3 regions of the Kaistia nematophila genome follow, and region 3 is predicted to be linked to each of the others. Evidence: predicted binding sites of a transcription regulator. Region 3 holds the regulator's gene; each other region holds the start of a gene.
The links. Region 3 encodes LexA, which represses DNA repair genes until DNA is damaged. Its sites were predicted from a motif close to TGTTCNNNNTGTGTTCNG; they were not measured.

Region 1 (10,087 bases), on a different contig from region 3:
CTCGATTTCACGCGTCCGGCAGGCAGACGCGCAGGCGGTGGCCGTCGGGATCGAGGGCGACGAAGGTCGGGCCGAAGTCGAGTTCGGTCAGTTCCTGCTCGATCCGGAGCCCGCGCTGCCGCCAGTCGGCATAGAGCGTGTCGATCTTCGCCTTGTTCTCGACCATGAAGACGATCTCGCCATTGGCGCCGTTCGCCGTCGCGCTGGTGGCGGGCTTCGCCTGGGCGCGGCCCCAGAGGCCGAGCGTCATGCCGTTGTCGAGCGGCAGGGCGGCGAAATTGGGCGACGCGTTCATCGCCGGCTGGCCGAGCAGGTCGCCATAGAAGGCGGCGCTGGCCGCAGTGTCCTTCACATAGAGCAGGATCATGTTCGGGGTCGTCGTCATGGTGTTGCCTCCGTTGTCGATGGAGGCAGGTTACGCGATCCTGCTGTCAGTTTATGGCAGCATGGATGGGTGATTGATGCCCTCGGCGATCTTCCACTCCTTCAGCAGGACCTGCCGCCGGCGCGGGTAGCGCGTTTCCGTGACGACGAGTTCGGCCATCCGCTCGGTGCGGAAATGGCGAAAATCCTGACGGGTCTCGCACCAGGCGACGAGCACGCGGACCTTCTCGAAGAAGCCGAGCGCGAAGGGCCAGACCGTGCGCCGCGACCCGGCGCCAACGGCGTCGGTATAGGCGAAGGAAAGTTTGCGCTCCCGGCGGATCGCGGTGCGGATGTCGGCAAGATCGACGCCGGGCGTCTCGGCCGAACTCGTCCCCACCAGCAGCGCCGAACTGTCGAGATCTTCGCGCAGATCCTGAGGCAACACGGCGGCGATCTTGGCGAGCGCGTTGGAGGCGGCGAGCGCCAGGCGGGGATCGGCGCGTTTCGAGACCCAGCGCGAGCCGAGCACCAGCGCCTCGATCTCGTCCTCCGAAAACATCAGCGGCGGCAGCATGAAGCCGGGCTTCAGGATGTAGCCGATGCCGGCCTCGCCCTCGATCGAGGCGCCCTGCGCCTGCAGCGTGGCGATGTCGCGGTAGAGCGTGCGCAGGCTGACGCCGAGTTCGCCGGCCAGGACCTGACCGCTCACCGGCCGGCGATGCCGGCGCAGGATTTGGATCAGGTCGAGCAGGCGCTGCGAACGGGACATGGAGAGCTCCTCACACGCCATGATGCCACATATTGGCAGCATTGGCGCGGGCGGGCAGCCCACTGCTCAAGCAAGACCCTCACCCAAGCCTCTCCCGCAAGCGGGCGAGGGCTTTGGCCGGCGGGCTGCATCAGCCGCAGAGGCACTTGCGGAGGACCGAGGGGCTTTCGCCCCGTCAGGCCGGATTGCCGACGCGACTAGGCCGCTTCCTCGGCCAGGAAGCCGCCCGACTGACGCCGCCAGAGCGAGGCGTAGTGGCCGTTCAGCGCCAAGAGTTCCTCATGCGTGCCGCTCTCGATGATGCGGCCCTTGTCGAGGATGATCAGCCGGTCCATCCGCGCGATCGTCGACAGCCGGTGCGCGATGGCGATCACCGTCTTGTCGGCCATCAGGCTCTCGAACTGCTCCTGGATCGCGGCCTCGACCTCCGAGTCGAGCGCCGAGGTCGCCTCGTCGAGGATCAGGATCGGCGCGTTCTTCAGGATGACGCGGGCGATCGCGATGCGCTGGCGCTGGCCGCCGGAAAGCTTGATGCCGCGCTCGCCGACATGCGCCTCATAGCCAGTGCGCCCGCGCCAGTCCTCCAGATTGCCGATGAACTCGTGCGCATGCGCCCGCCGCGCCGCTTCCTCGACGCCGTTCAGCGTGACATGCGGCTGGCCGTAACGGATGTTATCGAGGATCGAGCGGTGCAGCAGCGACGTGTCCTGCGTCACGACGGAGATCTGCTCGCGCAGGCTCTCCTGGGTGACGCGGGCGATGTCCTGGCCGTCGATCAGGATACGGCCGCCCTCGAGGTCGAAGAAGCGTAGCAGCAGGTTGACCAGCGTCGACTTGCCAGCGCCGGAGCGACCGACTAGGCCGATCTTCTCGCCCGGTTTGATGGTGAGCGACAGGTCGTCGATGATGCCGCCGGAGCGGCCATAGTTGAAGTTGATGTGGTCGAAGACGATGCCGCCCTTGGCGACCTTCAGTTCCTCGGCGCCGGGGCGGTCGGTCAGGCGCAACGGCTTGGCGATCGACATCATGCCTTCCTGCACGGCGCCGATGTTCTCGAAGATCGCGGTGACCTGCTGGGCGACGAAGCCGGCGATGTTGGCGATCTGCCAGGTCAAGGGCAGCACCATGGCGACGATGCCGACCTCGATCAGCCCGATCGACCAGAGCCGCACGGCGATGGCGCCGGTGGAAACGACGAGGACGGCGTTGTTGAGCGCCAGGGCCAGGCCGAACAGGGTGATCAGTCGCAGCTGTCCGCGGAAGACGCTGGTGTGATAGTCGACCGCCTCGCGGACATAGTCGTCCTCCTCGCGGGCGCGGCCGAACAGCTTGACCGTGATGATATTCGTGTAGCTGTCGACGATGCGGCCGGTGATCAGCGAGCGCGCCTCCGACATCTCGACCGAGCGTCCCTTCAGGCGCGGCACGAAGATCCGGAGCAGCGTCACATAGCAGGCGAACCAGACGATCGTCGGCAGCATCAGCCAGGGATTGTTGTGGCCGAGCAGCACCAGGGCGCTGGTGCCGTAGACGGCGATGTACCAGACGGCGTTGATCGAGGAGACGGCGCTGTCGCGCACGGAAACGCCGGTCTGCATGACGCGGGTGGCGATGCGGCCGGCGAAATCATGCTGGAAGAACGACCAGCTCTGCCGCACCACGTGCCAGTGGCTCTGCCAGCGGATCAGGTTGGTGAAGCCCGACGCGATGATCTGGTTGGTGATCAGGTTCTGCACGAAGATTGCGACCGGGCGCACCAGCAGCATGAACAGCGCCATGCCGGCGAGCACGTGCCAGTGCTCGTTGACGAGCGCGGCCGGCGAGACCTGGCTCAGAAGCGTCACCAGCCGGCCGATGAAGAACGGGATGGTGGCGTCGAGCAGCGCGACGGTCAGCCCGGCGAGCAGCAGGGCGACGAAATACCAGCGCACCTGGCGGATGAAGAACCAGTAGAAGGCGACAAGGCGATCCGGCGGCTCTCCGGGCATGCCATGGGCAGTGGCCGGAATCCGTTCTTCGAAATAGCGGAACATGATGATCTCGACGGCAGGCGTGTGGGTGCAAGCGGGGCGAACGTCGCGGCGCAGAAGCGGGGCGATGAACGCGTCCGGGCATGGGGAAACGGACCCGGGCGTCGTTGGGGAAGGATGCTAGCCTGATTTGTGGCGATTCTTAAGCCATATTGCCCTTCTATTGTCCGCCGAAGACTAAATTCGATCGCAGCGGGCTGCCGGAAATAATCCGGCTCGACGGCGCGCTTCTCTCGCCGTGGCCCGCGCTCGGCGCCTGCGGCTTCAGGGTGCACGGCTTCATGGCGCAAGCCTGGGAAGTTCGCCTGTCGCGCGATTGACTCTTGCCCGGTTTGGAGTCGTATTAGATAGAACAAAACAGGAACAATACGATTGGGCAGGACAGCGACGGACGACGATGAGCACGGCGAAGGCGACCCTTTCCGCATTGCGACAGCGCATTGCCGCGATCGAGACGACGGCGAGATCCGCGCCGCCGGGCGAGATCGCGCAGGACGTCTGCACGCCAGTCATGTCGTCGCGCGCCGGCCGTATCACGCTCGACCGGGACGAGGTCGACGCCGCGCTGGGAGGAGGGCTGGCGCGCGGCGCGCTGCATGAAATCCTCGCCGCCTCGGGCGCCGACAATATTGCCGCCTCCGGCTTCTCGCTGGCCCTGGCGCTGGCCGCCGCCCCGGCCGGGCGGCCGATTGTCTGGGTGCGGCAGGATTATGCGGCAAGGGAGGGCGGCGAGCTTCATGCCGATGGCTTGCAGGCGCTCGGTCTCGATCCGGCAGCCCTGATTCTCGTGCAGTTGCGCGATCCCCTCGCCGTGCTGCGCGCCGGCGGTGAGGCGGCGCGCTGCGGCGCGCTTGGCGCTGTCATCCTCGAGCCCTGGGGCGAGCCGAAGGCGCTCGACCTGACGACGCAGCGCCGCTTCGCGCTGGCGGCGGAGGCGTCCGGCGTCACTGTCCTGCTGCTTCGCCCCGGCGCGCGGCCGATGCCGGGTGCTGCGGAAACCCGCTGGCTTGTGCGCTCCGGGCCGGCGATGCCGATGGCGATGAACGCGCCCGGCCATCCGACTTTCGACCTGACCTTGTTGCGCCATCGCCATGGCCCGCCCGGCGGGCCCTGGCGGCTGGAGTGGAACCGCGATGACAAACTCTTCAAGCGACCGGCGCTATTGCGCGATCCGGCTGCCCTTTCTCGCATCGAACCGGCTCCGCACCCTGCCGAACGCGCCCCATTCCGGCTTGCCGGCTGATCAGCCGCTTCTGATCGTCGACAAGGTGAAGGGCGCGCTCGCCCTCGCGGCCCCCGACCCGGCGGCGTTGCGGCAGGGGCTTGCCCCCGGCCTGACGCTGGCCGAGGCGCGGGCGCGCGTCTCCGGCCTGGTGGTCGCCGAGCACGATCCGGTGGCCGATGACGATCTGGTCGAGCGGATCGCCGACTGGTGCGATCGCTACACGCCGCTGGTCGCCCGCCATGGCGAGCGCGGGCTGATGCTCGACATCACCGGCGTCGCCCATCTCTTCAGGGGCGAGGCGGCGCTACTCGACGACCTGCTGACGCGGCTCTCCGGGTTGGGGTTGACCGCGCTTGGCGCGATCGCCGGGGCGCCGGCCACGGCGCGGGCGCTCGCCCGCTCGGAAGCGCGCGTGGTCATTCCACCCGGCCGCGAGGCCGAGGCCGTGCGGCCCCTGCCGATCACCGCGCTCGGGCTCGATCCGGCGCGGCTGCAGGCGCTGGCCCGCGCCGGCCTGAAGACGGTCGCCGACCTGATCGACCGGCCGCGCGCGCCGCTTGCCGCCCGCTTCGGCGCCGATTGCGTCGAGCGGCTGGAGCGGCTCGCCGGCATCGCCGAGCATCCGATCTCGCCGCGCCGGCCGGTGCCGGTGGCGCTGGCCGAGCGCATCTTCTTCCAGCCGATCGCCCATGCCGAGGATATCGAAGCGACGCTCGCCCGCCTCGCCGTCGATGTCGCCTCGCTGCTGGAAGCGCGCGGCGAGGGCGGCCGCAGCTTCGAGGCGAGCTTCTATCGCGTCGATGGCGCCGTGCGGCGGATCGAGGTCGCGACCGCCCGTCCGAACCGGGCGCCGAAGGCGATCGCGCGACTGTTTCACGAGAAACTCGATGCGCTGTCCGATCCGCTCGATGCCGGCTTCGGCTTCGACCTGATCCGGCTCGGCGCCTTTCGCTCCGAGCCTTTCGGGGCGGTGCAGGCGAGCCTCGACGGCCATGCGCTCGACGACGAGGTGGTCGCCGATCTCATCGACCGGCTCGGCGCACGCTTTGGGCCGGAACGGGTGCAGGGTTTCGTACCCGCCGATACGCATATTCCGGAGCAGCGGGCGCGGCGGGTGCCGGTCTTCACCATGGGCGCCAACACCGCCCAGTGGGAGGAAGCGCCGGAGGTGGGCGAGCCGCCCTTGCGGCCGCTCAGCCTGTTCGATCCGCCCGAGCCGGTCGAGGCGCTGGGCGAGGTGCCGGACGGACCGCCGCTCTCCTTCCGCTGGCGCCGCGTGCTGCATCAGGTGGCCCGCGCCGAAGGGCCGGAGCGGATCGCGCCGGAATGGTGGCGCGATGGCGAAAGCACGTCCGACCGCGACTATTTTCGCGTCGAGGACAGGAACGGTTGCCGCTTCTGGCTCTATCGCGAGGGGTTTTACGCCGCCGACCGGCCGCAGCCGCGCTGGTTCCTGCATGGGCTGTTCGCATGAGAAAGGAAGCAAGCCTCTCACCCAACCCTCTCCCGCTCGCGGGAGAGGGCCTTGCCGCACACAGCGGGGCGACAAGCGCAGGCGATCCCCCTCTCCCGCGAGCGGGAGAGGGCTGGGGTGAGGGTTCTTCAAGCCACACACAGACGGCAAAGACCCCATGAGCGTCTATGCCGAACTCGCGACCATGTCGAACTTCTCCTTCCTGGAAGGCGGCTCGCATGCGGCCGAGTTGATCATCCAGGCGCATGGACTGGGGCTGAAGGGGATCGGCATCGCCGACCGCAACACCTTCGCCGGCATCGTCCGCGCCCATGACGCCTGGGGCAGCGAGGACTATGGCAATGCGCGCGCCGCCGGCTTCCGCCTCGTTGTCGGCGTCCGCCTCGTCTTCCGCGATGGCACGCCGGATATCCTTGCCTATCCCAGGGATCTCGCCGCCTATGGCCGGCTCTGCCAGTTACTCAGCTTCGGCAAGCGCCGGGCGCCGAAGGGTGAATGCCACCTCGATTTCGGGGATCTCGCGGCGCATGCGGAGGGTTCGCTCTTCATCCTGATGCCGCCCGCCAGGCTGGCCGGCGACCTCGGCGCGGCGCTCGGCCGGCTCGCCGTCCTGGCGCCGGGGCGGACCTGGCTCGCCGCCGTGCTCTATCGCGGCGGCTCCGACCGGCGCCGCCTCGCCACGCTTTCCGCGCTCGCCTGGGACCACCGCGTCCGCCTGATCGCCGTCAACGACGTGCTCTATCACGCTCCGGAACGGCGGCCGCTGCAGGATATCCTGACCTGCATCCGCGAGAAGACGACGATCGAGAAGGCGGGGCGGCGGCTCGCGATGAATGCCGAGCGACACCTGAAGCCGGGCGTCGAGATCGAACGCCTGTTTCGCGACTTTCCCGGCGCCGTGGCGGAGGCGGCGCGCTTTCTCGGCCAGATCCGCTTCACCCTCGACGAGATAGAATACGAGTATCCGCACGAGACGGTGCCGGAGGGGATGACGCCGCAGGCGCATCTGGAGGCACTGGCGCGGGAGGGCGCGCGAAAGCGCTATCCGGACGGCGTTCCGGCGTCGGTCACGGCGACCCTCGACAAGGAACTCGCCATGATCGGGTCGCTCGGCTACGCGCCCTATTTCCTGACCGTGCACGACATCGTGGCGTTCGCGACCGGGCGCGGCATCCTCTGCCAGGGGCGGGGTTCCGCCGCCAATTCCGCCGTCTGCTATTGCCTCGGCGTCACCTCGGTCGACCCGAGCCAGTACCAGCTGCTGTTCGAGCGCTTCCTTTCGCCCGAGCGCAAGGAGCCGCCCGACATCGACGTCGATTTCGAGCATGAGCGGCGCGAGGAGGTGATCCAGTACATCTATGGGCGCTATGGCCGCGACCGCGCCGCCATCTGCGGCACGGTGATCGCCTACCGGACGAAGAGCGCGATCCGCGAGGTCGGCAAGGCGATGGGCCTGTCGGAGGACGTCATCCTGGCGCTCGGCGGCACGGTCTGGGGCGGCGGCTGGGGTTCGGCCGTGCAGGACAAGCACATTCGCGACGCCGGCCTCGACCCGCGAAACCCGATGATCGAGCGCGTGGTCAAGCTGGCGATGGAGCTGCGCGGCTTTCCGCGCCATCTTTCGCAGCATGTCGGCGGCTTCGTGCTGACGGAAAAGCTCCTGAACGACCTCGTGCCGAGCGGCCCGGCGGTGATGAAGGATCGAAGCTTCATCGAATGGGACAAGGACGACATCGACACCGTCAGGATGATGAAGGTCGATATCCTCGCGCTCGGCATGCTGACCTGCATCCGCAAGGCGTTCGATCTGATCGAGGAGGCGGGCGGAGCGCGCCATGCGCTGCACACCATCCCCTGGGAGGATCCGGCCGTCTACGACATGCTCTGCACGGGCGACTCGATCGGCGTCTTCCAGGTCGAGAGCCGGGCGCAGATGAACATGCTGCCGCGCCTTCGCCCGCGCGAGTTCTACGACCTCGTCATCCAGGTGGCGATCGTACGCCCCGGCCCGATCCAGGGCGACATGGTGCATCCCTATCTGCGCCGCCGGCAGGGGATCGAGGACGTCACTTTCCCGTCGCCGTCGCCCGAGCACGGCCCGGCCGATGAGCTGAAGCAGGTGCTGGGGCGGACGCTCGGCGTGCCGCTGTTCCAGGAGCAGGCGATGAGCCTCGCCATGGTGGCGGCGCGCTTCTCGCCCTCCGACGCCAACGGGCTGCGCCGCGCCATGGCGACGTTCCGCCATCTCGGCACCATGCACAAATACGAGACCATGATGGTCGAGGGCATGGTCCGGCGCGGCTATGAGCGCGAATTCGCCGAGCGCTGCTTCAATCAGATCAAGGGCTTCGGCGAATATGGCTTTCCCGAAAGCCATGCCGCGAGCTTCGCTCGCCTCGTCTATGTCTCGGCCTGGATCAAGTGCCACCACCCGGCCGCCTTCGCCGCGGCGCTTTTGAACTCGCAGCCGATGGGCTTTTATGCGCCGGCGCAGATCGTGCGCGATGCCGCCGATCACGGCGTGCCGATCCGGCCGGTCGACGTCAATGCGAGTCTCTGGGACAACACGCTGGAGCCGACGGAGACGGGGCTGGCGCTCAGGCTCGGCTTCCGCCAGATCGACGGCTTTCGCGAGGCGTGGGCGGAGGCGATCGCGGCGCGGCGTGGCGCGGGCTTCGTGGCGATGGACGATCTCGTGCGTCATACCGGGCTGGAGCGGCGTGCCTATGAAAAGCTCGCCGATGCCGACGCGCTGCGTTCGCTCGGGCTCGACCGGCGGCAGGGGCTCTGGGAAGTGCGCCGCCTGCCGAGTTCCGAAATCCTGCCGCTCTTCGCCGCCGCCGACGCGGCCGAACTCGGCCGCGAGCAGGATGCGCCGCTGCCGGTCATGCCGCTTTCCGAGCATGTCGTCGCCGATTACCAGACGCTGCGGCTGTCGCTGAAGGCGCATCCGATGAGCTTCTTGCGCGAGCGCTACACCCGTGAGCGGATCCTGTCCGCGGCGGCGATCACGGCGCTCCGGGATGGCGATTTTGCGCAAACGGCCGGCGTCGTTCTGGTGCGCCAGCGGCCGGGCAAGGGCAATGTCGTGTTCATGACGCTGGAGGACGAGACCGGCATCGTCAATGTCGTCGTCTGGACGCGGCTGTTCGACACCTTCCGCCGCACCATCATCGGCGCCAAGCTGGTTCTGGTCGAGGGCAACATCCAGAAAAGCCCGGAGGGTATCGTCCATCTGGTGGCGAGGCGGCTGGTCGATCGCACCGCCGACCTGGACCAGCTCGCCGAGGACCGCCGGCCGCGGCTCGATCCCGGCCGCGCCGACGAATTCGCCCACCCGAGTCGCCCGAGCCACCCCGGCAGCCACCCGCGCAACGTCCGCATCATCCCGAAATCGCGGGATTTTCACTGAGGGCGGCGGGGCGTTGGACAATATTTCCTGCGCGCCGGTGGCAGCCACAAGCTCCCGCATCCCTGCGTAAGCAGGGATCCACCCAGCCGGATTATATGCCGCGCGGAGCTCTCCAGCGCGCATCGACATGGATCCCTGCTTTCGCAGGGATGACGGCCGAGTGTGGTCTCACATGGCGCCAAGGCGGTCGTGTCGACCGTCTGCCTCGTCGCCTCTCCCTCGGGGAGAGGTGATCCAAGGGGATCCAAGGGGATCCCGAGACCGCCGGCGCGCCTCAGTGCTCCAGGTCGTAGACGAAGATGCCGTCAACGCCGCCTTCGGCCGCGGCGACGATCGCCGCGCCGACCTTGGCGTGTTCCTCGTCGGCCAGATACTGGTCGCGTGCCGCAGCGTCGCGGAAGGTGACGATGAAGCCTTCCGAAAACCCCTTGTCGAGGCCTTCCGGGCTCATGTTGTTGCCGACGAAGATGTTGATCAGGCCGTCGATCCGGGGCCGGAGCGCCAGCAGCCCGTCGAGGATCGCGACCTTGGTCGCGGCGGTGGTGTCGGCGCGGTAGTGGATGAAGACGCAGTGGGTGATCATGATTCTTGGTTTCCTCCGTTGGTCGCAGGATAGGCGGCGCCGGGGATGAACGTCACCTGTCGTGAACGCCGCATCGGAGCAAGGCCCGCGCCTCCCCTCTCCTGCAAGCGGCGAGGGGAGGCGGCCGGCGATCGTCGCGGGCAGCGCGATCCGGTCCGCCGGCTCGTCCGGCTGCCGCGCCGCTGAAAAAAAGCCCCTCCCACGCGTGCGGGAGGGGCTGGGCGGTGG
Region 2 (10,087 bases), on a different contig from region 3:
CGCAGGTTGAAGAAGAGCGCCTTCTGGGTCGAGCTGGTGCCGCCGCGCACGATCGACCAGTTGCGCAGGATGTAGTCCTGGATCGAGGCGCGGATCCACCAGGTCGCATAGGTCGAGAAGCGGACGTCGCGATCGGGCTCGAACCGGGCGGCCGCTTCCAGCAGGCCGACATGGCCCTCCTGGATCAGGTCGCTCATCGGCAGGCCGAAATGGCGGAAGCGTGAAGCGATGGCGATGACCAGCCGCATATGCGACGCGGCGAGCCGGTGCAGCGCCGCCTGATCCTTCACGTCGCGCCAACGCATGGCGAGATCTTTTTCCTCATCCCGCTCGAGATAGGGCGCCTGCATCGCCGCCTTGACGAATTGACGCCCAGAGATCGCCGATGTGCCCATGCGACCTGCTCCTGTCCTGGAAGGTTTCGTGCGCCCCGCTACTGACAAGACCAAGCCTACGCCGCGGTTCCGAAAAGGCGACGCACATTGGTGTGATGCAACCGTAAGAACGATGTGATGGCGACAGAGCGTCGCGGTCGCCGGGCCGCAGTCGATCCGGCGGTCCCTGAAAAGACGCATAAAAAAACGCCCGGCAAGCCGGGCGTTTTTGTCGAATTCCAAGACGGCGGGACTTATGCGGCCTCGTCGTGCTTCTCGTCGTCGCCGTCGATCTCGGCCGTGGTCTCTTCGTCGACCTTGCCGCCGCGCTTGGGGCTCTTGGCAAGGTTCTGCTCGATCTGGCGGACCGCTTCGGTCTCGGAGATCTCGTTCACGGCCGCGATCTCGCGCGACATGCGGTCGAGGGCCGCCTCATAGAGCTGGCGCTCGCTGTAGGACTGCTCCGGCTGGGTGTCCGAGCGATAGAGGTCGCGGACGACTTCGGAGATCTGGATCAGGTCGCCGGAGTTGATCTTCGCCTCGTATTCCTGGGCGCGACGGCTCCACATGGTGCGCTTGACGCGGGCGCGGCCACGGATGGTCTCGAGCGCCTTCTTGACGGTCGGTGCGTCCGAGAGCTTGCGCATGCCGACCGATCCCGCCTTCGCGACCGGGACGCGCAGCTTCATCTTGTCCTTCTCGAAGGCAATGACGAAGAGCTCAAGCTTGATGCCGGCCACTTCCTGCTCTTCGATGCCGACGATCTCGCCGACGCCATGCGCCGGATAGACGATGTGTTCGCCGGTCTTGAAATCGGAGCGCTGAGTGGTCTTCTTCAGGGTGGCCATACGCGTATCAACTCCGTTAAATTGGCGGGGCCCGGCTCGCCAAGCCAAGGGCCGGATTCGGACGAAACCCGTCTCATCCGTGGCTAAGGCAAACCCGACCGGTCCCGGAACAAGACGTTTCGGGGGCGACCCGGCCGGGGTCGCTCATCCACTGTCAGCCGATCAGGAAAACGCTCGCCCCATATGGGTTCTGTGCGCGCGCAATCAACATCGACGACGATCCATCGCCAGCGCGCCTTAATGTCGCGGCTGGACGACTTATCGCTTCAATGTTGAGGGTTGTTCACGAACAAAACACCAAAACGGTGCGGTGACGCCGTAAGTGGTTACCGACTGTATTTGTATATATATCACAAAATACCCAAAAATCAAAGCACTGCCGTCAGGGCGCGCCGGGGCGCCGCTGGGGCAGGCCGATCATCGGGTTCCGCGTCGGTCGGAGGGCGGCCGAAAGGCTGGCCCGGATCAGTCGCCTTCGCCGGGTTCGGCGGAGAACTGGGTGTCGAGCTTGTTGGCGACGCCGTCGAACTCGGCCGCTTCCGGGAGCGGGTCCTTGCGCACGGTGATGTTCGGCCACTTCTCGGCATATTCGGCGTTGAGCTTCAGCCACTTCTCGAGGCCCGGCTCGGTATCCGGCTTGATCGCCTCGGCCGGGCATTCCGGTTCGCAGACGCCGCAGTCGATGCATTCATCCGGGTGGATGACGAGCATGTTCTCGCCCTCGTAGAAGCAGTCCACCGGACACACTTCGACGCAATCCGTGTACTTGCAGCGGATGCAGTTGTCAGTCACGACATAGGGCAAGATCGTCTCCTCGGGCGAGCACGCTCCAAGCTCGCCGGCGTCGTCTGGGTAAACGCTTTAGTTGGACGGCGCAAGGATCGCGGATGCCGCAGCGCCGCTCCAAAGTCGAATGAATTTCCTCAATCTTCGTCGTCGCTTGGAAAATTCTCGCCATCGTCGTCCGAGACGGCGGAATGGAACGCGTCGAGCACCCGGCGATCACGCTTTGTCGGCCTCGGGCCGTTCCGCACCACCGGTTCGGTCAGGATCGCCGGCGGCGTCAGGTCCTCGTAGAGGCGCTGCGCCTCCGGGGCGGGACCGCGGCGCATGCCGGGGTCGAGGATCTTAACCACCCGCACCTGCCGCTCCAGAGACAGGGTGAGGACGTCGCCGGGCCGCACGAGGCGGCTCGGCGCGTCGATCTTGTCGCGATTGACCCGGACCTTGCCGCCCGTCACCAGCTTCTGGGCGATCGAGCGGCTCTTCGCGAAGCGGGCGAACCAGAGCCATTTGTCGATGCGCTGGCGTCCGGTCTCCTCGCTCATCGCCGCTCCGCGCTTGCCTCAGCCGCCGCGCTTCTTGGCTTCGAGATCCGCCTTCAACGCCGCCAGCGCCGCGAAGGGCGAGTTCGGGTCGATCGGACGCTCGCGGCGCGGCTCCTCGCGGCGGGACTGCGGCGCATTCTGGCCCTGACGGTTGTCGCCGCCCTTGCCACGGTGCTCGCCACCCTTGCCGCGATGATCATTGCCGCGATGGTCGTTGCGGTCGCCCCGCTCCGGACGCTGACCGCGCTGCTGCTGCGGGCGGCCGCCCTGGCGGCGTCCGTCGCGTTCGCCGTCCTGCTGGCGGCCACGGCCGCCGTCGCGGCCTTCCGGCTTCGCCTCGCTGGCGCCGGCTTCCGCCGGGGCGCCATGCTGCGGACGACGGTCGCGGCGATGGTCGCGCTGCTGCGGCCGGCGGTCGAAGCGGCCGGGACGCCAGACATCGATCATCTCCGGCTCGGCCGGGACGGCCGGCTCGGTGTCGCCCGTTTCGAGCGACGGCGCCTCGACGACCGGGGTCGCGTCGGCCTCCGTCGCCTCTTCGGCCGGGGCTTCCGCCGTGGTCTCGGTGACGACGGTCTCCGCCGTCTCCTCCGTCACCACCGTCTCGCCCGCCGGGGCTTCGACGGCCGCGTCGGTGGCGGTCTCGGTGGTTTCCACCGTCTCTTCCGAAACGACGGTCACGGCCGGGGCCGCTTCTTCCGCCACGGGCGCGGCCTTCGGCGGCGCCGGACGGCGATCGAGGCGATAGCCGAGCGACTTCAGCACGCCGGCGAAATCCTCGCCCGAGCAGCCGAGCAGCGAGGTCATCGCCACGGTGACGGTGAAGCCGTTGCCGTCGACGGCGCCCTCGGGCGGCACGAGATTGTCGGAGGTCGGCTTCCAGGCGATCAGCGGGCGGATGATGTCCGCGAGCCGCTCGAGGATGTCGATGCGGACGGCGCGGTTGCCGGCGATGCGATAGCCGACGACACGGTAGAGCGGGCGGGCGAAGCTCGGATCGACCGGCACCGTGGTGCGGCCGGTGGCCGAAAGCTGCGGCAGCTCGATCAGGCCCGGGGCGTCGAGGCCCTGGTTCTTCAGCGCCCAGAGCATGGCGTTCAGTGCGCTCGGGGCGGGCTTCAGCAGCGCCGGGACGTAGATGTGGTAGGCGCCGAAGCGGACGCCGAGCTTGCGCAGGCCCGAGCGGGCCTCCTGGTCGAGCGCCTTGATCTCCTCCGCGAGCTCGGAGCGCTCCAGCACGCCCTGGCCCTCGACGAGGCGGAAGGCGATGCCGCGGGCCGGACCCGAAAGCTCGACGCCGGCGAGCAGCTCGAACAGCGGCTTCAGCAGCGTCTCGATGTGGCTCTTCAGCCAGATGTCGACGCGATCCTGGACGCGCTCGCGCGCCGGGCCGGTCAGGCCCTCATCGGCGAGCAGGATCAGGCGCGGGCGCAGCGCATCGTCGGTCGCGACGATCCTTGCCACCGGCGCGCCGAGCCAGCGCAGCGTGCCGTCGGTCGACAGCAGGAATTCGGGATTGGGCGCATTGCCGATCTTCTCGGCGCGGCGTTCGATTTCGCCGGCAAGCGCCTTCTGCGCCACGGCGCCGATCGCCTTGGCGTCCGGTCCGTCGGCCTGGGGATCTGGCGTGAAGCGGAAACCCTGCAGGCTTCCGACATGCTGTCCCTCGACCAGCACATCGCCGGAGGTCGTGATTTCTGCTTCAAGCATGGCGTTTTCTCTAAGCCGCTTCATCAGTACACTTGTGCGCCGATCCACGAAACGCTGGGTGAGCCTTTCGTGGAGCGCATCGGAAAGACGATCCTCTATCGCGCGGGTGCGCTCCTGCCAATGGCGAGGATCCTTAAGCCAGTTAGGCCGGTTTGCCGCAAAGGTCCATGTCCGAATGTGCGCAATGCGGTTGGCGAGCGTATCGATATCGCCATCTGTGCGATCTGCAAAGGCGACCTGACGCTTAAACCAGTCATCCGGCACCGCCCCTTCGCGCGCGACGAAGGTGAAGATATCGCCGACCAGTTCGGCATGATTAGCCGGTGCAATGCGTCGATAATCGGGCGTCTGGCAAATATCCCACAGCAGTTCGAGCCGTTCGCGCCGGTCGGCCAGCGCCCGGATGCCGGGATCGCGGGCGAGGATTTCGAGCACCGTCACGTCTTCGGAAGGCGGCGCCTTCGACAGGCCTTCCATGCCCGGCGGCCGGTCGAGGCTGGCGCGCAGCGCGTCGATCGAACGGAAATCGAGCGCACGATTGCGCCATTGCAGCGTTCGGACCGGCATGAAGTGGTGGCTCTCGAGCGCCTCGATCAGCTCGTCCTCGAAGGGATCGACCTGGCCGGTGACGCCGAAGCTGCCGTCGCGGGTGTGGCGGCCGGCGCGGCCGGCGATCTGGCCGAGCTCGGCCGCCGTCAGCCGGCGATACTGGAACCCGTCAAACTTGCGCTCCTGCGCGAAGGCGACATGGTCGACATCGAGATTGAGGCCCATGCCGATCGCGTCGGTGGCGACGAGAAAATCGACATCGCCCGACTGATAAAGTTCGACCTGGGCGTTTCGCGTGCGCGGCGAGAGCGATCCCAGCACGACGGCGGCGCCGCCGCGCTGGCGCCGAATCAGCTCCGCCACCGCATAGACCTCGTCGGCCGAGAAGGCGACGACGGCCGAGCGGCGGGGCAGGCGGGTGATCTTCTTCGAGCCGGCATAGGTCAGCATCGACATGCGCGGCCGGGTGATCACCTCGATGCCGGGCAGCAGCTTTTCCAGGATGCCGCGCATGGTGGCGGCGCCGAGAAGCAGCGTCTCGTCGCGCCCGCGCAGATTGAGCAGCCGGTCGGTGAAGACATGGCCGCGGTCGAGATCGGCGGCGAGCTGGATCTCGTCGATCGCCACGAAGGAAACGTCTGTGTGCGAGGGCAGCGCCTCCACCGTGCAGACGCGAAAACGCGGATTGGGCGGGACGATCTTTTCCTCGCCGGTGATCAGCGCCACCGATTCCGTGCCGATGCGGGCGGCGATGCGGCCATAGACCTCGCGCGCGAGCAGGCGCAGCGGCAGGCCGATGATCCCCGAGGAATGCGCCAGCATCCGCTCGATCGCCAGATGCGTCTTGCCGGTGTTTGTCGGACCCAGGACGGCAGTGACGTTGCGCCCGCCCGCTCCGGCGCCTGGTGGTCTTGTCCGTTCATTCATATCGCGGGCAGTCTCACTTCCAGATCAACGCTTCCGAGCCTGTTCTGTATCTTATCGGCACACAAAACAGACTCGAATTCTTGCCGCAGACGGTCCCGATTAAGCTTTGGAACCTTTCTGGAACAAACGATGTCCGAATCGCTGACTCGCCGGAAATCGCGTTCTGTTCACCACCATATATGTGCCGGCCATCCGGAAGCGCCACGAAATAGTGCCGCAGCCGCCATCGCGCGGACCGGAGCGGCCCTTTCGGCGTTAACGCTTTCACCCTTGGCGCCATGCCGGCGTGGTTAGCGAAAGGTGAATGATTTCAAACCATTCCGCGCGATGCCGCTTAAGAATTCGATCGAATCCGGAACGGAGCATGGACGAATCGCTGGCGAATCGCGGTTCCCGATTCGTGCCGACTAGCGCTGGTGGGCGGTTGCCGTTCAGACCCCATCGGCAGGGCGCGCAACGGACCGGCGACAGGGGGCGTTCCGCGCGCAACCGGATTCGGGGCGTCGCGGCGTTAACGGATGGCGGCAACCATGTCGCAATTCGGGACAGGGCGAATGTATCTCGCCGACTGCCTCCTAAACGATCCTAAGGGATCGCCTCTATGCCACACGCTCTGAGGAAAGCGTAAGTCTCGTCGTAGAATTCCGGCGCGCGCGTTTTGTCCTCGGGCTCTCCTTGGGGGACAAAAATGACCATCCCCTGGCGGGCTCGTGTCAGAAGCACTCGATAGGCGTTTGCGCGATAAGTCCGACGGACCTCGTCGTTGATTCTCTGCCAAGCCGCGCCCCGGAAATTGTAGTGAGACCATCCCTGTGGGCTCTGGCGCAGGTCAGCGTCCCAGCAGACGCCGACCCAATCCAGTTCCAATCCTTGAATGTCGAACTCGGTCGCGACGTCTTCCAGGTAGTAGGAGGAGCGGACGTCGTCGTTGCCGTTCAAAAACCAGTTTTCTGGGTCAATCTTCGCCTTCACGTGCAAGCCTTCAGGCTTGAGGCGCAAGGCCCCTGACGATGCAACGAGTCCTGTTCGCTCTGTGCCACGGGCCTGAAGGCGTAGCCAACGTCTGGCCGAAGCTAGGTCGCGCGTTATGGCGAGAGGGTAATGAGTTAGCTCTGCCTTCAACGCAAAGGCGCGAGTTGAGTCGCCCTCTATGACCGCACCTACGAACTCGGAGAGCTTTTCGGCGCGATAGGAGCGCACCGAAACGGCCAAATGCAGGTCCTCGACAACGGTAGCGTTGCGTCTGCTCAGTTTTGAATTGAGATCCTGGCCCCAGCTATAGTTAGGGTGGATTATGTGGCCCGAATGATAGATATGCCAGTCGGGGAAGTGGTTCTGAAGAGCGCTGAACCATTCCACCAAGCCAGCTTCGCCAGTGTTAATCTCTTGGCCGCCGCCAATCAGGCATATGATCGTCGCCCAGTCGGTCCGGCGATCCATGACGCTGATCAAGAACTCTGGCTCTGACATGTCAAACGAGGGCATGCCTCGTTTTTGAGTCATGAATTTCTCAGCGTGCTCGCGATCCCAGGCTCGTTGGGCTTCATCAAACACGACGACGTGCTCAACGGGTGGCTTGTCGCTTCGCAGTGCCTCGTCTCTGAAGTGATGAATGTTCTGAACAAAGGAACTGACCTTTTCGAAAGCCGATTTCTTGTCCATCCGGTCGCCCCGCATGCTGGCGCGGGCGACGTCATCGCGCGCGAGCGCCTCGCGCAGGACCGTAACCAATGGTCCGTTCCCAGACAGGAAGACCGCGTGTTCCTCCGAATCGCTGTCGTTGCGAGTGGAAATGTTCAGTCCGGCCAGCGTCTTTCCGGCTCCGGGGACACCGGTTACGAAGCAAATGGCTTTACGGGAATTGGCGCGAGCCTCTTGGACAACCGCCTGCAATGCGGATGCGGTCAGTGTCAGATTCTTCGTGCCTGCGTCGGCGCGGGAAATTTCCTCGACTTTGTGACCCTGGTAGAGCGCCTGAGCGGCTTCAACAATCGTCGGAGTTGGGTGGTATCCACCTTCGGCCCAGTTGGCCATCGGTGCTTGCGGCATTTCGCCGAAGCCCTGAATAGCGTGGGGTCTAGATCGCGGATCGCCCGTCACGCTTTCAATCAGAGACGCCAAATCGCTGCCGTTGGAGAGAAGCGGGCGAGCTACCGAATCGTCGAACCAGACAACGGTGTTGACGACCGGGCTTGCGGCAGTTGCCACGACAATCGGGACAATCGGTTTGTCGTGGCTATGCTCGTGGAAGTTTTTCAAATCCAGAGCGTAGTCGAGCACCTGATCCATGGCGGCGCGATCTTGAGTTCGAGCGCCGACCTTGTACTCGATGAGAAAAATGACGTTCGCACTGTGAACGATCGCGTCTACTCTTTTTCCCATTCGTGGGATCGCAAATTCGAAGAATACGTCGCCGTCGCTGAGCGTCAGCATCCCCAACTGCTGCTTCAGCTGGCTGATCTGGCAGACCCAGGCGTTCGTTTGCTGGATCTCTAGGCTGAAATGATGCGCCTTGGTGAGGGTGCCTAAGATTGATTCGCTAGAATCGGTCAGAAACTCGCGGATGGATTTCTGATAGTAGGCTCTACGCAGCATTGGCTGTTCGCTATTGTCGAATGGAATGCAACGAACCATTCGACAACAGGCGTGACAAATGGCTTAAGCCATCCGTCATATGGATGAAAGCATAACGATCTATTAGTCGTTCGGCTTACTTATCTCCGGCTTTAAGAGCGCTGGGCAGGACTTGGCCCAATCCCCTCACTCCGCCGAGGCGCGCTGGGTCTCGGCTTCGCCGACGAAGCGGGAGGCGTGGATCGTCAGCATGCCGACCTCGGTGCCGATCTGCATCCGGTAGGGCATCATCACGCCGAGCGCCTCGACCGGCGCCAGCCAGACCTCGAGCGCCTTGTTGTTTTCCATGTATTCGATCGCCTCGCGCGTCGGCCGATGGCCGGCGACGGGGACGTAGCGCGCGCCGCAGACGACGACCGAGCCCTTGTAGGAGCCGTTCAGGCCGTCGACCTCGGCCGTGCCCTTGTAATAGAGCTTGACGTCGAAGCGCTGCCAGCCGTCGAAGACGGGAACCGTGCGGTTGCAGGCGGCCGTCATGTTGCCCTTGGGCAGCGGCACGATCATCGCGCTCAGGGGATCGAAGATGTTGCGCTTGTGCTGTGGCAAGAGCGGCACGCGGTCGGCCTTCTTGGCGAGCGGCGGCAGGGCGGCGACCTGGACGATGTTGCCGGCGTTCATCTGCATCGAGACGCTGCTGTTGCGCTGGCCGCTCTCGCTGGTGTCGAGCAGGTAGGCGGCCGGCAGGACGCGCGAGCCGACGATGCTGCCGCTGCTCTTCAGGAAGCCCTTGCCGTCGGAGACGAAGCGGGTGACGCCGCTGGTCGTGCCGCGCACCGTGATGGTGTAGCCCTTGCCGTCGAAAACCGTGTCGAGGGCGAAACGGCCGATGGTGATGCCGCCGAGCAGGATGGTATAGCTGGCGTCGACCTTGCCGGATTGCGGGCCGGCAGGCGCGGCCTGGGCGATCGGCGCGACCGAAGTCGTGGGCGCGGCGGCGAGGAGGGCCGGCAGGACAAGGGCGCGGAGGATGCGGAGCGGTCGCATGAAAAGGGTTCCGTCGAAGGAGCGGCCAAGGCCGATTCCCGTCCCGGGATCGGCTCCAGCTTCGTGGTCGTGATGATGCCCCCAAATCACATCGTGCGATTCTAGGTGATTTGCCCCGCCTTCGTCACTAGTCATCCCGCGCTGAATGCTTGACGGGCGAAGCTTCGGCCACTATGAGAAGGCCCACTTTCCGATACCCCTGCTGCGATCGAGGCCGAGACCGGCGCGTTGCGGCGGAATAGAAGGATTTTTGTTATGTCCCGTGTCTGCGAGTTGACCGGCAAGGCCGTTATGACCGGCAACACCGTCAGCCATGCCAACAACAAGGCCCGTCGCCGCTATCTGCCGAACCTCGTCAACGTGACGCTGATCAGCGACGCGCTCGGCCGCAGCTTCAAGCTGCGCGTTTCGGCTCACGGCCTGCGCTCGGTCGAGCACCGTGGCGGTCTCGACGCCTTCCTCGCCAAGGCCAGCGCTTCGGAGCTGTCCGATCGCGCCCTGACGCTGAAGCGTGCCATCGCCAAGAAGCTCGAACTCGACGGCGCTGCCGCCGCCTGAGGCTTTGATGATCAAGCCGGGTCACATCCTAGCGGCCGCCTTCATGGCGGCCGTTGTCGTTCTGTCGAATATCCTCGTCCAGTACCCGGTCGAGGCGACGGTGGGCCGACTCCAGCTCGCGGATCTCCTGACCTGGGGGGCGTTCACCTATCCGTTCGCCTTCTTCGTCAGCGAC
Region 3 (10,087 bases):
TGCTGCCGATCCATGGCTTCGCCGACGCCGAGGTCGAGCGCTATCCGCATGAGTGGATTCACATCGGCGCCTTCGGCAAGCTGTCGTCGGCGCTGCGCAGCCATGGCTGCCGCCAGGTCGTCTTCGTCGGCACGGTGCTGCGTCCGAGCATCCGCAAGCTTCGCGTCGACTGGGGCTCGCTGAAACTGCTGCCGCGCGTGCTCGGCATGTTTCGTGGCGGCGACGACCATCTCCTTTCCGCCGTCGGGCGCATTTTCGAGGAAAACGGCTTCGAGCTGGTTGGAGCGCATGAGATCGCGCCCGAGATCCTGGTTCCGGCCGGCGTGCTCGGCGCGTTCGAGCCGAGCGCCGAAGATCTCGCCGCCGCGCATTTCGGCCGTGACGTCGTTCGCGCGCTCGGTTCCTATGATATCGGGCAGGGGGTCGTGGTTGGCGCTCGCCGCGTGCTCGCCGTCGAGGCGGCTGAGGGTACCGACCTGATGCTGGCGCGGTGCCGCGAACTGCGCGCCAACGGCCGGATCAAGCTGCACGGCAAGTCGGGCGTCCTCGTCAAGGCGCCGAAGCCCGAACAGAATCGCCGGCTCGACCTGCCGTCGATCGGTCCGCGGACAATCGAGCTTGCCGCCGATGCCGGTCTTGCCGGCGTGGCGGTCGAGGCGGGCGGCGTCATCGCCGCGGAGATCGAGGCCATCGTGCGCATAGCCGACGCAAGGGGCCTGTTCATCATCGGGCTCGATCCATGACGCTGCCGGCGGTCAAGCCGCTCGACGTTTTCATCATCGCGGGTGAGGAATCGGGCGACATCCTCGCAGCGGGCCTGATGCGGTCGCTGGCGGAGAAATGGGCGGGCGGCGTCTCCTATCGCGGCGTCGGCGGCCATCGCATGGCGGCCGCGGGCCTGCGCGGGCTCTATCCGATGGACGACCTGACGGCGATGGGCTTCAGCGCCGTGATCGGCAAGCTGCCGACGATCCTGAGGCGGATGCGCCAGACGGTCGAGGCGATCGTCGCCAATCCGCCCGAAATCCTCGTGCTTGTCGACGCGCAGGATTTCAATCGCCGTGTCGCGGGGCAGGTACGCCGGCGGCTGCCGCATCTGCCCATCGTCAAATATGTCGCTCCGACCGTGTGGGCCTGGCGACCCGGCCGGGCACGCAAGATGTACGGCACGATCGATCATGTGCTGGCGCTGCTGCCTTTCGAGCCGGAGGTGATGCGACGGCTCGGCGGACCGGAAACGAGCTATGTCGGCCATCCGCTCCTGAGCGAGATCCCGAGCCTGCAGCCGAGCGCCGCCGATCTGGCGCTGCGCAATGGCGAGCCGCCGATCGTGCTGGTGCTGCCTGGAAGCCGGCGCATGGAACTGAAGCGTCTTGGCGGGCCTTTCGGCGAGGCGCTCGGCCTGCTCAGGGCGCGCGGCCAGGATTTCAGGCTGGTGCTGCCGACCCTGCCGCGCCTGGTCGACATGGTCGCCGAGGCGACCCAGGACTGGCCGGTGCGGCCTCACATCGTAGCCGGCGAAGAAGCGAAGCTCGCGGCCTTCCGAACCGCGCGCGTGGCGCTTGCGGCCTCCGGTACGGTGACGCTGGAGCTGGCGCTGGCCGGCGTGCCGTTCGCCGCTGCCTATCGCGTTCCCGGCTGGGAGGCAAAGGTGGCGAAGCATCTCATCATCGGCCGCTTCGCAACTCTGCCGAACATCATCCTCGACGGTCCGGTCGTGCCGGAATTGATCCAGCATGATTGTACGCCGGCAAAGCTGGTCGAGGCGCTTGCGCCGCTGATACCCGACGGCCCGTCGCGCCAGGCGCAGCTCGACGGATTCGCCCGGCTGGACGCGCTGATGAGCACCGGCGGCGTGCCGCCCTCCGATCGCGCGGCGGAGTCGGTGCTCGGCGTGCTGGCCGCACGGGGCTAAGGGCAGGCGCATGTGGGCGCGGTTCATACCCGCACTCTCGCCAATGCTGCCGCGGACCCTTCATTCTCTCCGTCGTCATCCCGGACGTAGCGAAGCGAAGATCCGGGATCCATACAGCCGTATCATCGGCGAGCTGGGTCGGGTTCGCCGATGTCTGCGAGTGATGACGCGCAAGTTCCGCGCCGTCGCGCACCTCGGCTGAATGGATCCCGGGTCAAGATGACGGCGAGGGCGGGGTGAGACGGTGATTGTACGGGCCGCGCTCCCTCTCCCGCGCGCGGGACAGGGGTGGGGTGAGGGCCTTCTTCAAGGGCTGGCAACAAAAAAAAGGGCGCCCGGAGGCGCCCTTTTGCATTCAAATCGAACCGCCTTAGTGGCGCTTCGAGACCGGAACGTAGTCGCGCTGCGCTGCGCCCGTGTAGAGCTGGCGCGGGCGGCCGATGCGCTGGCTCGGATCCTCGACCATTTCCTTCCACTGCGCGATCCAGCCGACGGTGCGGGCGAGCGCGAACAGCACGGTGAACATGGTCGTCGGGAAGCCGAGCGCCTTCAGCGTGATGCCGGAGTAGAAGTCGATGTTCGGGTAGAGCTTCTTCGAGACGAAGTACTCGTCGTGCAGAGCGATGCGCTCCAGCTCCAGCGCGACCTCGAGGATCGGGTCGTCGGTGATGCCGAGCTCGCCGAGAACCTCATGGCAGGTCTTCTGCATGATCTTCGCGCGCGGATCATAGTTCTTGTAGACGCGATGACCGAAACCCATCAGGCGGAACGGATCGTTCTTGTCCTTGGCGCGGGCGATGAACTCGGGGATGCGATCGACCGTGCCGATTTCCTGCAGCATGTTGAGCGCCGCTTCATTGGCGCCGCCATGGGCGGGACCCCAGAGGCAGGCGATGCCGGCCGCGATGCAGGCGAACGGGTTGGCGCCCGACGAGCCGGCGAGGCGGACCGTCGAGGTCGAGGCGTTCTGCTCATGGTCGGCGTGCAGGATGAAGATCCGGTCCATCGCGCGGGCAAGGATCGGGTTCACCTTGTACTCTTCCGCCGGCACGGCGAAGCACATGCGCAGGAAGTTCGACGCGTAGTCGAGCGAGTTCAGCGGGTAAACGAAGGGCTGGCCGACATGGTACTTGTAGGCCATGGCCGCGATCGTCGGCATCTTCGCGATCAGGCGGAGCGAGGCCACCATGCGCTGATGCGGGTCCGAGATATCGGTCGAGTCGTGGTAGAAGGCCGAAAGCGCGCCGACCACGCCGACCATGACGGACATCGGATGCGCGTCGCGGCGGAAGCCGGTGAAGAAGCGCGACATCTGCTCGTGCACCATCGTGTGATAGGTGACGCGCTGATCGAAATCGGCCTTCTGCGCGGCGGTCGGCAGGTCGCCGTAGAGCAGCAGGTAGCAGGTTTCGAGGAAGTCGCCGTTTTCGGCCAGCTGCTCGATCGGGTAACCGCGATAGAGCAGCACGCCCTTGTCGCCGTCGATGAAGGTGATCTTGCTGTCGCAGGCGCCGGTGGACGTAAATCCGGGGTCGTAGGTAAAGCGTCCGGTCTTGGAATAGAGCGATCCGATGTCGATGACGTCGGGTCCGAGGGTGCCTTGCTTGACGTCGAAGTCCCAGGACTCGCCACCGACTGTGAGTGTCGCTTTGGTTTCGCTCATGAAACCTACCCCCTTGAATAATTGTTCTGTTCGGGCGGTTGCTCGCGCGCCTGTCAGGATGTGGATTTGGCAGCGCTGCCGAGAATTTTACGGACCGATGGGTATCCGATTTATTGCAGCGCGGCAAGCGGTCCGAAACTGGCCTATAATAAGGCTTTGATATCAAAGAGAAGGGCGGGCGGGCCCGGATCGGACCCGCCCGCGCAACAGGTTTTTCAGCTGATCTGGTCGGCGATGCGGCCGAGGCTTTCCTCGCGGCCGAGAACGATCAGCACGTCGAAGATGCCGGGCGATGTCGCGCGTCCCGTCAGCGCCGCGCGGAGCGGCTGCGCGATCTTGCCGAGCTTCAGCTCGCGCGACTCGGCGAACGCCTTGACCGCCTCTTCCGTCGCATCGACCGTCCAGTCGTTCACGCCGACCAGCACCTCGTGCACATCCTTCAGGAGCGCTCGGGCATTGCCGTCGAGGATGGTCGTCGCCTTCTCGTCCAGTGCAAGCGGACGCTGCACCATCAGGAAGTTGGCGCCGTCCTTGAGCTCGACCAGCGTCTTGGCGCGATCCTTCAGGCCGGGCAGGGCGAGACGGAGCTGTTCCAGCTTCTCCGGAGTCAGCTGCACCTCCATCGCCTCGCCGCCGGGCAGGTAGGGCAGCGTGTCGAGGAAGATCTTCATCAACGTCTCGTCGTCGGTCGCCCGCATGTAGTGACCGTTGAGGTTCTCCAGCTTGGCGAAGTCGAAGCGCGAGGCCGAACGGCCGACATCGACGATATCGAACCACTCGACCATCTGCTCGAGCGACATGATCTCGTCGTCGCCATGCGCCCAGCCGAGTCGGACCAGGTAGTTGCGCATCGCCTCGGGCAGGTAGCCCATGGCGCGGTAGGCGTCGACGCCGAGCGCGCCGTGGCGCTTCGACAGCTTGGCGCCGTCGGCGCCATGGATGAGCGGGATGTGCGACATCACCGGCACGTCCCAGCCCATGCCCTGGTAGATGATCATCTGGCGCGCGGCATTGGTCAGGTGGTCGTCGCCGCGAATGACGTGGGTGACGCCCATGTCGTGGTCGTCGACGACGACGGAGAGCATGTAGGTCGGGTTGCCGTCCGAACGCAGCAGCACGAGATCGTCGAGATCCTTGTTCGGGATCGCGACGCGACCCTGTACGAGGTCCTCGATCACCGTCTCGCCCTCGAGCGGCGCCTTGATGCGGATGGCGGGCTTGACGCCGGCCGGCGCCTCGGACGGGTCGCGGTCGCGCCAGGTGCCGTCATAGCGCGGCGCGCGGCCCTCGGCCCGCGCCTTCTCGCGCATCGCGTCGAGCTCGGCCGGCGTGCAGTAGCAGCGATAGGCCTTGCCGGCGGCGAGCAGCTCCTCGACCACCTCGCGATGACGCGGCGCGCGGGCGAACTGGAACACGGTCTCGCCGTCCCAGTCGAGGCCGAGCCACTTCAGGCCGTCGAGGATGGCGTCGATGGCGGCCTCGGTCGAGCGTTCGCGGTCCGTGTCCTCGATCCGCAGCAGCATTTTGCCGCCCGTATGCTTCGCATAGAGCCAGTTGAACAGGGCGGTGCGGCCACCGCCGATGTGCAGGAATCCGGTAGGCGAGGGGGCGAAGCGGGTGACGACCGGTTTGGACATGGACTGATCTCGATGTGCGGGGAGCCGCAAGGAAGCCAAGGGGCATGGAGTCTCGCCACTCGGCGATCTGCGGCAGGTCATGTAGCATAGGGTCGCGCAGGGGCCAAACGGGTTTGGAAACGCCCGGCCCGCTTTGCCCAGCTGCGAAAAGGCGGGGGCATGACTGAGCTCGATCCGCGCGAGAAGGAGGGGGTGCGCGATCCGCCGGACGCGTTGCGCGCCCGCCGACTGCTCGTGCCGGGCGGCGCCTCGCCGGCCACCCGCGCCGCTGCCGCGCTGGACCGCCTGCAGCTCGGCGCCGGCGCTTGGCTGGAGCGCGAGATCGAGGCGGGGCGCGGCTTTCCCTGGCTGCCCGTCCTCTTCGGCATCGGCGCCCTCATCTATTTCGCGCTGCCGTCCGAGCCGTCCTTCGCCGCGCTGGCGGGCCTCGCCGTCCTGCTCTGGGCCCTCGCGGTCTGGCGGCGGCAGAGCGCCGGCGCGGTCCGCCTGCTCATCGTGCTGGCGATGGCCGCGAGCGGCACGGCCGCGATGAAGCTCCGCACCGACAATCTGGCGACGCGGGTGCTCGAGCGGCAGGTGACGGGGACGGTCACGGGCTGGGTCGAGGACCGCAAGGCGCGGCGTGGCGGATACCGATTGACGCTGCGGGTCGCGAGCCTGGACGCAAGGCGCGTCACGACCGTGCCGCAGCGGGTCACCGTCACCGTGCGCGGCAAGACGGCGCCCAATGTCGGCGACGGCGTCTCCGTTCTGGCGCGGCTTCGGCCGGCTTCGGGGCCAGTGCTGCCGGGCGGCTATGATTTCGCCCGCGATTCCTATTTCCGCGGCATCGGCGCGACGGGCTTCGCCTATGGCGCGGCCAGGCCGGCCGACATCGGCCCAGCGCCGCTGTCGATCCGCCTGCGCCAGCCGCTGGAGGCCGTCCGCGAGGCGATCCGCGCCCGCATCGTCGCCGGCCTCGACGGCGAGAGCCGCTACATCGCCTCGGCGCTCATCATCGGCGACGCCGGCGGGCTGGCCGAGAAGACCGAGGACGACCTTCGCCTCTCCGGCCTCGCGCATGTGCTCTCGGTCTCCGGCCTGCACATGGTGCTGGTGACCGGCGTCGTGTTCTGGAGCGTGAGGGCCGGGCTGGCGCTGATCCCGTCGCTGGCGCTCCGGCGGCCCATCAAGAAGTGGGCGGCGATCGCGGCGCTGCTGGTCAGCGGCTTCTACCTGCTGATTTCCGGCCTCGACGTCGCCGCGCAGCGCTCCTTCATCATGACCTCGATCGTCTTCCTCGCCGTCCTGCTCGACCGGCGCGCGATCTCGATGCGCAATGTCGCGCTCGCCGGACTGCTGGTGCTCGCGATCACGCCGGAGAGCATCCTTTCCGCCAGCTTCCAGATGTCGTTCGCCGCCACGGTGGCGCTCGTCGCCGGCTTCGAGATCCTGGCCGACCGTCGCAGGCGCCGCGCCGAACCCGGCCTCGTTGGGAACCGCAGCGGGGCGGCGGCCGTCCCCCGGCGATTCGCCCTGTTCGTCGGCGGCATGGCGGTGACGTCGCTGCTCGGCGGCCTCGGCACCACGCCCTTCGCGCTCTATCACTTCCAGCGCATGGCGCCGCTGTCGATCCTCGCCAATGTCGCCGCGATGCCGCTGACCGACTTTCTCGTCATGCCCTTCGCGCTGCTCTCCGTGCTCGCCATGCCCTTCGGGCTCGAGGCTTTGCCGCTCTGGGTGATGGATTGGGGCATCGGCGGCATGCTCGGCGTCTCGGCGACGGTCAGCCTCTGGTCCGGTCAATCCGGCGGCGCGGCCATGCCGGGCGCCGCCGCGCTGCTCCTCTTCGTCGCCGGCTTCGTCTGGCTGGCGCTCTGGCACGAGCGCTGGCGGCTATTTGGCCTCCTGCCGATGTTGCTCGGCACCGCACTCGCCTTGATGCCGGCGCGGCCCGGCATCCTCGTCGCCGCGGATGGAAAGCAGCTGGCGATCCGTGGCGAGGATGGCGCCTATCGCATCGTCGCGGGCGATCCGGACCGCTTCATCAGCGAGATATGGCTGCGTTCGGACGGTGACGGCCGCGACGCCAGGGAGGCGGGCGTGGTTCAGGCGGGCGGCTGCGATGCGTCGGGCTGCGTGGGAATGTTGCCCGACGGCCGGCAGGTGGCGCTGGCGCTCGACCGATCGGCCTTCGAGGAGGATTGCCGGCGCGCCTCGCTGGTGGTGACACCTCTCGCCGCGCCCGAAAACTGCGCCCGCCATGCCGCCGTCATAGACCGCCATGTGCTGGCGCGCTCAGGCTCGATCGCACTGTCGTTCGCGGAGAAGGAGGAATCCCCGGGCCCGGCGCCGCAAGCCACGGTGCCCAATGCGCCGAAGCCAGATTCCTCGAAACTGGATGCTCAGAAGCCGTCAATTCCTGGCGCCGATGATGAGTTCGTCGGGCTCGCATCGGGACGCGGCTCGTCACGCTACGACATCGTCGAGCGAAATGCCGACGACGAGGACGTGCTCGCGCCAGAACCACCGGCCGAGGCCCCGGAAACCACAGCCGCAGCCGCGCCGCGCCCAGCCGTCGCTTTCGAGATCCGCGCCGCCTACCCGCCGGTGCGGCGTCCCTGGATGCCGGCCTATCAAGCGGAGCCGGCGGATCAGTAGGTGCGCAACAGGCCGACCAGCTTGCCCTGGATACGGACGCGGTCCGGTCCGAAGATGCGGGTTTCATAGGCCGGATTGGCGGCCTCCAACGCGATCGAAGCGCCCTTGCGGCGGAGCCGCTTCAGTGTCGCTTCCTCCTCGTCGACCAGCGCCACGACGATGTCGCCGGAATCGGCATTGTCGCTCTTGCGGATCAGCACCGTGTCGCCGTCGAGGATGCCGGCCTCGATCATCGAATCGCCACGCACCTCGAGGGCGAAATGCTCGCCGCCGCGCAGCATGTCGGGCGGCACGGCGATCACATGGCTCTGGGTCTGGATGGCCGAGATCGGCACGCCGGCGGCGATCCGGCCCATGACCGGGATGATCACCGGCTCGCCGGCCTCGTGCACGTCCTCCACCGGACGGGACTTGCCCAGGCTGCCCTCGATCACGCTGGGCGAGAAGGCCTGCTTTTTCGGCCGCGCCATCGCCGGCGTCATCGTCTCCGGCAGGCGGACGACCTCCAGCGCGCGGGCCCGGTTGGGCAGGCGGCGAATGAAGCCGCGCTCTTCCAGCGCCTTGATGAGGCGGTGGATGCCGGATTTGGAGCGCAGGTCCAGCGCGTCCTTCATTTCGTCGAAGGAGGGAGGGACGCCCGCTTCCTTGAGGCGCTCCTGGATGAACATGAGGAGTTCATACTGCTTCCGGGTGAGCATCTCGTTCTCGCGCTGCCAATCTTGCCAGGGATGACGACAGAATCGCCAAGGTACAAAACACGAACAGGATAGCTGTTCCCCATGTGTTCTGCAAGGCGATGGCTTGCGATGCGCGGCCGGGTTCGCGCGGGACGCGCGACTAGGGTGGCCCACGCGGTTGGGCACGGCGTGGCGGGGCGTCGTCGTCTGCTGTCGACCCCGGCGTGGGAGGTGGCCGCAGGCGTATCCTATTCGCCGATTGGATGTTTCCGGAGCGAGCCGAGATCCTGCATCCATAGGCCGCCATCGTCGACATGGGCGGGGTGGTAGAGGCGGTTGCGCGGGATCGTCTCGAAGGCGGCGTCCCGTTCCTCGGCCAGGTAGTCATAGCCGATCGGCTGGTCGGCGCGGTTCGGATCGAGGAAATTATAGAGGTCGCGCCGCGCCAGACGGCGTGCGGGGGCAATCATCTTGAGATGATACAGGTCAAGGTCGCAATGCCTTGTCTGGAAGCCGCCGTCCCTGGGAAACCAGAGGTCGTGCAGCCCCGTGTCCGTGCGCTCGGCCGGGTCGAACATCGTGAACAGGCAATAGCGGATCTTCTTCCCCCAGATGCCGTCGATGCGATAGGTCGTCGGCGTGTACATTTCCCGGAAGCGAAAACCCCAGGCGACGCGACCGGACTCGGCCATCAGTCGTCTGATCCGGGAGCGCACGCCGGCTTCGAAGCGCTCGTCCGGGTCAACGGCGAGGATCCAGTCCGCGCCGGCCTTTCGTGCCTCCTGAAGCAGGATGCGGCGACGGCCCGCCTCGGAACTGAACACGCCCGTGGCGGCGCGATCGTCGAACGCCACCCAGCCATCGACGATCGGCTCGATATTGGCGAGCAGGTTCGGTACGAGGTGCGCGTCGAAGCGGTAGCTGAAGACGGCGAACACCTGCGGACGACGGCGCCGCAGGGTGAGCCAGGGATGGCGCGGCGGCTGCGTCAGTCGCTTAAGGGTTATCATGCAGGGATTCCCGGCAATCGGTGGCGCGCCCTGTGCCGAGGTCGGAGGGCAGGAGACCCGAAAGCAGGGCCCCGGTGGCCCTGGCCAGGAGCGCCGCTCTGAGGATCGGCATGGCTTCAAGCACGGTCGCGAGTTCGTCTGCCTCGAGCCCCTGGCGCGCGAATTCGAGCGCAAGCGACGGCTGACGCAGGATTTCTTTCGCGATCTTGATCCGGCGGGCTCCGAAGACCTGCTGGCGCTCCTTGCCGTAGCGGACGCCGCGGCAGAACTGGTCGCGCAGGAGGGACAGAAGGCGCGTCTCGTTCAGATGCTCGGTCTGGATGCGCCCATCCCACACGGGCCTTAGGGGCGCGGGCAACCGTTCAAGGAACTCGGTGTCTTCGCCGCTTCTCAGGGTTTCATCGAACAGGCCGAACTCGTCGAACAGCGAGCGCTCATAAGAAGCGCCGAACCGGATCGTCTTCTCGGCCGGGAGCCGAGGCAGCCGGCGCATGAACATGCCGAGATGGGCGGCGCTGGCGACCCGGCTTTGCGGGGCGCTGTTG

Region 1: the regulator LexA is predicted to act here: its motif matches at 3,514-3,531, upstream of OSH07_RS03485 (ImuA family protein).
Region 2: the regulator LexA is predicted to act here: its motif matches at 5,844-5,861, upstream of OSH07_RS20345 (helicase-related protein).

Annotation. Positions count from the first base shown of each region.
Region 1 is NZ_JAPKNK010000001.1:763,193-773,279, forward strand. Features, by position in the region: gene OSH07_RS03470 (VOC family protein) at 8-385, opposite strand; gene OSH07_RS03475 (helix-turn-helix transcriptional regulator) at 437-1,135, opposite strand; gene OSH07_RS03480 (ABC transporter ATP-binding protein) at 1,333-3,168, opposite strand; gene OSH07_RS03485 (ImuA family protein) at 3,563-4,408, shown strand; gene OSH07_RS03490 (Y-family DNA polymerase) at 4,299-5,864, shown strand; gene OSH07_RS03495 (error-prone DNA polymerase) at 6,022-9,276, shown strand; gene OSH07_RS03500 (Dabb family protein) at 9,551-9,859, opposite strand.
Region 2 is NZ_JAPKNK010000010.1:151,313-161,399, forward strand. Features, by position in the region: gene OSH07_RS20325 (RNA polymerase factor sigma-32) at 1-395, opposite strand, end outside; gene OSH07_RS20330 (CarD family transcriptional regulator) at 629-1,222, opposite strand; gene fdxA (ferredoxin FdxA) at 1,688-2,026, opposite strand; gene OSH07_RS20340 (RNA-binding S4 domain-containing protein) at 2,146-2,550, opposite strand; gene OSH07_RS20345 (helicase-related protein) at 2,569-5,736, opposite strand; gene OSH07_RS20350 (DUF2075 domain-containing protein) at 6,322-8,331, opposite strand; gene OSH07_RS20355 (DUF3108 domain-containing protein) at 8,497-9,354, opposite strand; gene rpmB (50S ribosomal protein L28) at 9,610-9,912, shown strand; gene OSH07_RS20365 (queuosine precursor transporter) at 9,917-10,087, shown strand, end outside.
Region 3 is NZ_JAPKNK010000008.1:151,571-161,657, forward strand. Features, by position in the region: gene OSH07_RS24475 (UDP-2,3-diacylglucosamine diphosphatase LpxI domain-containing protein) at 1-743, shown strand, start outside; gene lpxB (lipid-A-disaccharide synthase) at 740-1,915, shown strand; gene gltA (citrate synthase) at 2,286-3,578, opposite strand; gene gltX (glutamate--tRNA ligase) at 3,794-5,215, opposite strand; gene OSH07_RS18160 (ComEC/Rec2 family competence protein) at 5,375-7,855, shown strand; gene lexA (transcriptional repressor LexA) at 7,849-8,553, opposite strand; gene OSH07_RS18170 (glycosyltransferase family protein) at 8,781-9,542, opposite strand; gene OSH07_RS18175 (glycosyltransferase family 2 protein) at 9,529-10,087, opposite strand, start outside.